3 regions of the Bacillus cereus group sp. BfR-BA-01360 genome follow, and region 1 is predicted to be linked to each of the others. Evidence: riboswitches for the same ligand, from Rfam matches in the RefSeq annotation. Region 1 holds a riboswitch; each other region holds the start of a gene.

Region 1 (3,286 bases):
AAGACGAGGCATATTAATTTAGATAGTTCAGATGGTTATTTTTTAGGTGGTAGAAGTTTGACTGGTATCGTTATCGCAGGATCACTTGTATTAACAAACTTATCGACAGAACAAATGGTAGGGCTAAATGGACAAAGCTATGCAACTTCAATGGTCGTTATGGCTTGGGAGGTAACCGCTCCTTTAGCGCTCATTTTTATGGCATTTGTCTTTTTACCTCGTTACTTAAAAAGTGGAATTACAACAATTCCTGACTTCCTAGAGCAACGCTACGATTTACGAACAAGACAAATTATTTCCATTCTATTTTTATTAGGCTATGCCATCGCTTATTTACCAACTGTATTGTATTCCGGTGCGTTAGTACTTGATAGCATCTTTAATATTTCACAACTATTTGGGCTTAGTAATTTCACAACAATTATGGTGATTGCGCTTATCATTGGTATGACTGGTATTGCCTATGTTGTATTTGGCGGCCTACGTGCATGTGCGATTTCAGATACGCTAAATGGAATTGGTTTAATTATTGGAGGATGCTTAATTCCAATTCTTGGTCTTCTTGCACTTGGAAAAGGGAGTATTATGGATGGTGTAAATCTTTTATTACATTCTCATCCAGAAAAATTGAATGCAATTGGAGATTCGCAAGATTCTGTACCTTGGACAACAATTTTCATGGGCTTATTGTTTAATAACTTATTTTATTGGTGTACCAATCAAGCTATTGTCCAACGTGCACTCGGGGCAAAAAATTTAGCAGAAGGACAAAAAGGAGTATTGTTGGCAGGATTATTTAAAGTATTTGGAGCATTGTATTTAGTGCTGCCAGGAATCATTGCCTTCCATTTATTTGGCGATCAATTAAAAAATGCTGATATGGCTTATCCGATGTTAGTAATTAAGATTTTGCCTATCGCATTATCAGGCTTTTTTGCCGCTGTATTGTTCGGTGCTATTTTAAGTTCATTTAACGGTGCATTAAATAGTTCGATCACTTTATTCACACTGGATTTTTATAAACCCATTTTCAAGAAAGAAGCAAGCGAAAAAGAGTTGGTGAAAGTAGGACGTATTTTTGCGATTACACTCGGTCTCATTGCGGTTATCGTATCACCATTTATTTTATATGCACCTTCTGGATTATATAACTACTTACAAGAAATGTTTGGTTTTTACAATGTACCAATTATCGCCGCTGTTGTCGTAGGATTTTTTAGTAAAAAAGTACCTGCAAGTGCTCCGAAAATTGCTTTAGTCTTTCATATTATTTTGTATGCGCTCTCAAAAGTGTTTTTAGGATCTATTAATTTCTTATATATTCTTAGTGTACTATTCCCAGCATGTGTAATTGTGATGCTAGTGATTGGAAAATTAAAACCAAGAGAAACAGACTTTGAACTTTTCGATGCTAATAAAGTTGATTTAAAGCCATGGAAATATGCAAAGGTATTTTCAATCTTCCTTATTATATTCATGCTAGGTGCCTATGTATTATTCTCGCCTGTTGGGTTAGCCGCACAGTAATGATGTTTTTTATATCAATATACTATATAAGTTTGGATAATTGACAATTCTCTAAATTATGTTATGATAACTATCAAAACTATATAGTTCTCATCTATCCACTAGGGGTGCCGATATTGGCTGAGATTAAAGTTTATCTTTGAGACCCTTAGTACCTGATCTGGTTCGTACCAGCGTAGGGAAGTGGAAATGACAAAATAAAAGCCACTTTCTTTACCTACTAAGGAAGTGGCTTTTATTTTGTACATGTCTATTTTTTCGTTAGATGTTAGCTGAGTGTAGCATATATGAGGAGGGATATAAATGTCATTTTCACAGTTATTACGTCAAGAAGTTGCTCCGATTTGGCAAGCGAGTTTTGAGCATCCATTTATTAAAGAACTAGGTGAGGGAACACTAGATTTAGCTAGCTTTCGTTACTACGTTTTACAAGATTCCTACTATTTGAGTCACTTCGCTAGAGTACAAACATTAGGGGCAGCGAAGGCGATCGAATTGAAAACGACAGCTCGCATGGCACATCATGCACAAAATACATATGAAGCAGAATTGTCATTGCATGAAAATTTTGCGGAAAAATTAGGAATCACTGAAGAAGAAAAAGCATCCTTTATTCCAGCACCGACAGCTTATGCATATACATCCCATATGTATCGCGCTGCTTATGAAGGGCATTTAGGTGATATTATTGCAGCCATTTTACCGTGTTATTGGCTATATTATGAAATTGGCGAGCGTCTTAAAGAGTGTAAGCCAGAAGAACCGATTTACCAAGCATGGATTTCAGCATATGGTTCGGATTGGTTCCGCACATTAGTAGAAGAACAAATTATGCGATTAGATCAAATTACGGAAACAGTAACAGAGTCGGATCGTAAACGTATGAAACAGCATTTTATCATTAGTAGTCAATATGAATATTCGTTCTGGGAGATGGCTTATACGTTAGAGAAATGGCCTGTTGAAGAAAAAATAGCAACCCGGTAGATATTCATTTTATTTCGTCATTTTTCATAATATATTATGAAAAAATTATATAATTAAAAGAGAAATAGGAAAGATAAAGAGGAGGTAGAACCCTCCTCCTTTTTTTACTGTTTTTTAACAAAAAATGGATTTTAATGATGGTATAATAAAAGTAAAAAGGGGGGTGGAATCTGTATTTTGTTTCAAAGTTTAACAGTCTATTGATTTTGGATTTTATGTAAAATAACGAAAAAAGAGAGGAAGTATTTACTTTATGGAAACGATACAGTTGTTAGCCTTTAAAGATGTAATAGATCCACTTTTTGAGCAAACAGTATTTTATGTGCAGTGGCCAAAACATTGGTCAAGTTTGTTATTAGAGCACAATAGACCATACGAATTAATAAAAAAATTTAAACTTTTAAATAAAAGATTGTATATTATGTTTTCGGATATTTTATTCATTGAGCACGACCCATATAAGTTAGCAGAAGATAGCCTATGGATTATATGTTTAAAACCTCTTAGCTCTGAACAGTTAGAATATATTTGTCGTCAATGGTATGCGTATATTCATAACTGGAAACCGACCGAAATGCCTGGAGAAGTTTTATTAGAATGGCAACCTAGTGCGATTTCAAAGTTGTCGTTACTACATGATAAAAAAACATTTTATATATGGGTACCAGCATTAATTTCACATTTGTTTTGTGAACGCGCGCTGCATCTATCTATAGGAAATAAGCAATATGAAGAAGTTCCTTTTTACCCGCTTCGAGAGCAAAATAGATGT
Region 2 (3,286 bases), on a different contig from region 1:
TGCACGATCAATTAAAATAATTTAAAAAAACTTATAGAGGTGATTGAAATGAAAAAGTTAGCGATGCTACTATTAACTTTCATGCTTGCTATCATGGCTGTAGCATGTAGCAATAATGCTTCTACTGATAAAAAGACAGAAGCTAGTGAAAGTAAAGCGAAAGAAATTACAATCAAGCATAAGTTAGGGGAAACAAAAGTTAAAACAAACCCGAAAAAAGTTGTAGTATTTGACTTTGGTTCATTAGACACTTTAGATAAATTAGGCGTTGATGTGGCTGGTGTACCACAGAAAAATATCCCATCGTATCTTTCAAAATATAAAGATAAAAAATATACAAATGTTGGTGGCTTAAAAGAGCCAGATTTCGAAAAAATTAACGAAATGAATCCAGATTTAATTATCATTTCTGGAAGACAAGCTGATTCATACAAAGAATTTGAAAAAATTGCTCCAACAATTTATGTAGAGTTAAATACAAAAGATTACATGAAATCATTTAAAGAAAACGTTGAAACATTAGCAAAAATCTTCGGTAAAGAAGAACAAGCGAAAAAAGAAATTGCAGCAGTTGAAAAAGACGTAGCAGCATTAAATGAAAAAGCTAAGAAGAGCGATAAAAAAGGGTTAGTTATTTTAGCGAATGATGGTCAAGTAAGTGCATATGGGCCACAATCTCGCTTCGGTATTATCCATGATGTATTTGGGATAACTCCTGTTGACCCAAATATTAAAGCTGATACACATGGTAACAAAGTTTCATTCGAATATATTTTAGAGAAAAACCCAGGTTACTTATTTGTAGTAGATAGAGGTGCTGTTGTTGGCGGTAAATCTTCTGCAAAACAAGTAGTGGAAAACGAAATTGTTAGCAAAACAAATGCTGTGAAAGATGGCAATGTAGTTTATTTAGATCCAAACTACTGGTACCTATCTGGTGGCGGGCTTGAGTCTGTATCAGAAATGGTAAAAGAAGTATCTAAAGCTTTAAAATAATAAAATGAAAAACAGCGATAGGAGCGCATCCTATCGCTGTTTTTCTATGCATACTGATTCGGTATAAAGCAATATAAAGACGAATGCTCTCTTTTCACTTCACCTTTCATATAGAAAGGAAAGAACTTGTTATTTTACTAGAATAAGAGTAGACTTTGAAGTAGATGAATAAGAAAGCACATGGGAGTTTGCGGATGCAGACTGAGAGTACGGCTAATCTGTCGTTGACCATTAGAACCTGTTGGATAATGCCAGCGTAGGGAGAGTGTAAAAAACACATGTTCAGGCACTTTGCATACGCGAAGTGTCTTTTTGTGTATCTCCCATTACGGAAACGAGGAGGAGATGAAACAATGCATATAACAGAAATTGCTAAAGTGGTGGAACAAGTAAGAAAAACGAATCCACTTGTGCATAATATTACAAATGTAGTTGTAACGAACTTTACAGCAAATGGCTTGCTAGCGTTAGGGGCATCACCAGTCATGGCATATGCAAAAGAAGAAGTAGCAGAGATGGCTAGCATTGCAGGAGCACTCGTTTTAAATATGGGTACGCTCCGGCCAGATGAAGTTGAAGCAATGCTCATTGCTGGAAAAGCAGCGAATCAACAGCATGTCCCAGTATTATTTGATCCAGTTGGGGCAGGAGCAACTTTGTATCGAACAGAAGTGGCAAGACATATACCAAATGAAATAAAGTTAGCGATGATCCGCGGAAATGCAGCGGAAATTGCGAATGTTATTCATGAAAAATGGGAAATCAAAGGTGTGGATGCTGGAACTGGAAATGGTGATTCTGTAGCAATTGCAACAAAAGCAGCGAACAAACTAGGTACAGTCGCGGTAATTACAGGAAAAGAAGATATTGTCACAGATGGTAAGCGAACCGTTATAATTCGTAACGGTCATCCAATTTTAACAAAGGTGACAGGAACAGGTTGTTTATTAACTTCAGTAATGGGAGCATTTGTGGCAGTTGAACAAGATTATGTAAAAGCAGCGGTTGCTGCATTAACGTTTTATGGAGTAGCAGCGGAGATTGCTGCGAGTAAAACAGTAGATCAGGGACCAGGCAGTTTCCAAGTAGAATTCTTAAATCAATTAGCAAATGTTACCATAAGCGATATTGAACAATATGGAAAAGCAGAAGAAGTTCGTTAGGGAGATGAGAGAGATGGCACGCATTGAAACAGAAAAGATGTCTCAGTTATTACAAGTATATTTTATTATGGGGAGCAATAACTGTCACAAGGGTCCATTACAAGTAATGAAAGAAGCACTAGATGGTGGCATTACCCTTTTTCAATTTCGGGAAAAAGGAGAAGGAGCTCTAACTGGAGAGAAAAGAGTCCAATTTGCCAAACAGTTACAAGCGCTATGTAGGGAGTATCGAGTTCCTTTTATTGTGAATGATGATGTGGATTTAGCGCTTAAGCTGGATGCAGACGGTGTTCATGTTGGACAAGATGATGAAGGAATTGAAGTTGTCCGTGAAAAAATGGGCGATAAAATTGTTGGAGTGTCTGCTCATACAATAGAAGAAGCGCATTTTGCCATTGCAAATGGTGCGGATTATTTAGGAATAGGCCCTATTTTTCCAACAAACACAAAAAAAGATACAAAAGCAGTTCAAGGATTAAATGGATTACGTTATTTTCGGGAAAAAGGTATTAATATACCGATAGTTGGAATCGGTGGAATTACAATCGAAAATGCTTCTTCAGTAATAGAAGCAGGAGCAGATGGTGTTTCGGTTATTTCAGCCATTAGTTTGGCGAGTTCAGCCTTTGACAGTGCGAAAGCATTCGTGCATCAAGTGAAGAAGTAAAGATGGGGATTGAACAGTTGTTTTCTCATCTTACATGAGAAAACGATGGAGTTAATGGAAGTATTTAAAACATATAATGTGGAGTGCAAATGTATTGTAAGAGAAGGATTAGGGAACTTTTTTCCAGATGATTTTCCAAAGTTATTAGCAGAGGCAAGTCAATATATATTGGAGCCTAGTATAGAGTAGAAGAGTTTAGTTGGAGGATTGTATAAAACAAAGGTACTAGTTTAAACAAACGTTTGATTAAATGGAAAAAAAGCGCATGACTTATAGAATAAGTCATGCGCTTTTTTGTTAAAACATAATCGAAATAAGTAACATTCCGATACCGATAGAAGCAAAGGTTGCAATGAGACCAGGAATCATAAAACTATGATTTAGTACATATTTACCAATACGTGTTGTGCCTGTACGGTCAAAGTTAATTGCAGCAACGATTGTTCCGTAATTTGGAATG
Region 3 (3,286 bases), on a different contig from region 1:
GCGCTATTTGTATATAAAATGCCATTTACAATGGCGATGGCGGCAACTGGATATGGTTTTCTATATGGGCTATGGCCAATTGCTTGGATTATTATCATGTCGGTATTTTTGTATAAAATTTCTGTGAAAACAGGACAGTTTGATATTATTCGTGCATCTGTATTATCGATTACAAATGATCATCGTTTACTTGTCATTTTAATTGGTTTTTCATTTGGAGCATTTTTGGAAGGAGCAGCAGGATTTGGAGCACCAGTAGCCATCACAGCAGCGCTTCTAGCAGGACTTGGCTTAAATCCTTTATATGCAGCAGGTCTTTGCTTAATTGCAAATACAGCGCCAGTAGCATTTGGAGCAATGGGAATACCGATTACAGTTGCAGGGCAAGTAACAGGTATTGATCCTCATAAAATTGGACAAATGGCTGGGCACCAATTGCCATTCTTATCGCTATTTGTTCCGTTCTTTATTGTATTTTTAATGGATGGTTTCAAGGGAATAAAGCAAACATGGCCGGCGTTATTTGTAGCGGGGGGGTCTTTTGCAATTACACAATTTATTACAGCGACATTTTTAGGACCAGAACTTCCAGATATTACATCAGCGCTTGTCAGCTTAGTATCTTTATCGCTATTTTTAAAAGTATGGCAGCCAAAAGAAGTGTATCAATCGAATCAAGCAAATGTGGAAGCTGCAGCAACAGCGGAAGCTTCATCGATGCCAAATTTAACAGGTAAAAAAGTTGTGAAAGCTTGGTCGCCATTTATTATTTTGACTGCTATGGTAGTGATTTGGAGTCAAGATTTCTTTAAAGCATTATTTGCTCCAGGCGGGGCGTTAGAAAGTTTTGTCATGAAGTTTGAAATTCCGGGTCTGCACAATTTAGTCATGAAGGCAGAACCAATTGTAAATAAACCAACGCCTTATGAGGCTGTATTAAAATTTGATATTGTATCGGCAACCGGAACAGCCATTTTAATCGCATGTATCATTTCCATTTTTGTATTAAAAATGAGTGCAAAACAAGCGGTTGAAACATTGAAAGAAACATTACAAGAATTAAAAATGCCAATTTTATCTATTGGGTTTGTATTAGGCTTTGCATTTATTGCGAATTATTCTGGTCTATCATCTACACTTGCACTAGCGTTAGCTGGAACAGGAGGATTATTCCCGTTCTTCTCGCCATTTCTTGGCTGGATCGGCGTATTCTTAACAGGATCAGATACATCGGCAAATGCGCTATTCTCGAACTTACAATCGATTACAGCACAGCAAGTAGGTGTAAAAGAAGTATTACTTGTTGCGGCAAATACGACAGGTGGTGTAACGGGGAAAATGATTTCTCCGCAATCGATTGCAATCGCGTGCGCAGCAGTAGGACTTGCAGGAAAAGAATCCGATTTATTCCGCTTTACAGTAAAACATAGTTTGTTCTTTGTCATTATCGTTGGAATTATGACGTATGTACAAGCTTATTATTTAACGTGGATGATACCGTAAAAGTGTAAATTGATTTGCATTTTTCAGATTATAGTGTATGATAGAAAAGTATTGAAAATTAAATCAGTGATAAACTAGGGGTGCCCAATGTATGCGTGGGCTGAGAGAGAAGTACGCAAACTTCTTAACCCTTTGGACCTGATCTGGCTCGTACCAGCGTAGGGAAGTTAATGGCTTTACATAATGATGACTTTTATGAGCCAGGTCCTTATTTTCTTATGGACCTGGCTCTTTTTCATTTTGCATGCGCTGGTTACAAGTTGAATCTCGTCCTTGTCACATGTAAAGCGGAGCCGACTGTTTCGTCTTAGTGTATAAAGTTCTTCCGCATAGAAAGTGTTTTTTTACTTTCTTGTGCGGAAGATTTTTAGACGTGAGGGGCTAGAAGGTGAAGCTGGATTCAAGAAATGCGGAGCTGACTGTTTAGCAGCTGAAGGGAGAATCGAATTTTTCTAGGTAAAGTAGATTTCTTGAAATGATAAAGGGGAGGAAACAAAAATCATGGAACAATCTGTTTCAGCTGAGCAAATTGAATTAAAGTCGAGTTTACCAGGGAGTAAGAAAGTGTATGTGGAGGGGTCACGTGAAGGTATGAAAGTGCCGATGCGTGAGATTGAATTAAGTGACACAAACGGAGTGCCAAATTCCCCGATTCGTGTATATGATACGAGCGGTCCCTATACGGATCCAGAATATAAAGTGGAACTCGAAAAAGGGATTCCAACTCCTCGTCGCAATTGGATTATAGAACGCGGAGATGTAGAGGAGTATGAGGGACGCGAAATCAAGCCGGAAGATGATGGTGTAAAAGCTGCTTCGAACCATACACCTGTGTTCCCGCAAATGGATCGTAAACCTCTTAGAGCAAAGAAAGGTGCGAATGTCACGCAGATGCATTATGCTCGTAAAGGGATTATTACATCTGAGATGGAATATGTTGCAATTCGTGAAGGGGTAGAACCGGAGTTTGTTCGAAAAGAGATTGCCGAAGGACGGGCCATTTTACCAGCGAATATTAACCATCCAGAAGCAGAACCAATGATTATCGGCCGTAATTTCCATGTGAAAGTAAATGCGAATATCGGAAATTCTGCTGTTTCGTCTTCGATTGCCGAAGAAGTAGAAAAGATGACATGGGCAACGCGCTGGGGTGCGGATACAATTATGGATTTATCAACGGGGAAAAATATTCATACAACGCGCGAATGGATTATTCGTAATGCCCCTGTACCAGTTGGGACAGTGCCGATTTACCAAGCGTTAGAAAAGGTACAGGGGATTGCTGAAAACTTAACTTGGGAAGTATACCGCGATACATTAATTGAACAAGCGGAACAAGGTGTGGATTATTTTACAATTCACGCGGGCGTATTATTGCGCTACATCCCGCTCACAGCAAAACGCATGACGGGAATTGTTTCGCGCGGCGGATCAATTATGGCGCAGTGGTGTCTATACCATCATAAAGAAAACTTCTTGTATACTCATTTTGAAGAAATTTGTGAGATTATGAAACAGTATGATGTTTCCTTCTCTTTAGGAGATGGGTTACGCCCAGGATCTATTGCAGATGCAAATGATGAAGCTCAGTTTGCAGAGCTTGAAACGTTAGGGGAATTAACGAAAATTGCTTGGAAGCATGATGTGCAAGTCATGATTGAGGGGCCAGGGCACGTACCGATGCATTTAATTAAAGAAAATATGGAGAAAGAAATAGATATTTGTCAAGGTGCGCCTTTCTATACGCTGGGGCCTTTAACAACAGATATCGCACCAGGTTATG

The links. A riboswitch is a leader RNA that binds a small molecule or an ion and turns the genes downstream of it on or off. The one in region 1 is predicted to bind thiamine pyrophosphate.
Positions count from the first base shown of each region.
Region 2: another riboswitch for thiamine pyrophosphate. It lies ahead of thiM (hydroxyethylthiazole kinase); the one in region 1 lies ahead of tenA (thiaminase II).
Region 3: another riboswitch for thiamine pyrophosphate. It lies ahead of thiC (phosphomethylpyrimidine synthase ThiC); the one in region 1 lies ahead of tenA (thiaminase II).

Region 1 covers NZ_JAKUFV010000002.1:293,143-296,428, reverse strand. Annotated here, with positions in the region: gene MR056_RS03310 (solute:sodium symporter family transporter) at 1-1,527, shown strand, start outside; TPP riboswitch at 1,621-1,726, shown strand; gene tenA (thiaminase II) at 1,831-2,514, shown strand; gene MR056_RS03300 (pPIWI_RE module domain-containing protein) at 2,768-3,286, shown strand, end outside.
Region 2 covers NZ_JAKUFV010000011.1:21,230-24,515, forward strand. Annotated here, with positions in the region: gene MR056_RS11990 (siderophore ABC transporter substrate-binding protein) at 49-996, shown strand; TPP riboswitch at 1,167-1,276, shown strand; gene thiM (hydroxyethylthiazole kinase) at 1,350-2,159, shown strand; gene thiE (thiamine phosphate synthase) at 2,173-2,826, shown strand; gene MR056_RS12005 (hypothetical protein) at 2,872-3,015, shown strand; gene MR056_RS12010 (anaerobic C4-dicarboxylate transporter family protein) at 3,124-3,286, opposite strand, start outside.
Region 3 covers NZ_JAKUFV010000005.1:26,072-29,357, reverse strand. Annotated here, with positions in the region: gene MR056_RS06580 (lactate permease LctP family transporter) at 1-1,503, shown strand, start outside; TPP riboswitch at 1,570-1,685, shown strand; gene thiC (phosphomethylpyrimidine synthase ThiC) at 2,005-3,286, shown strand, end outside.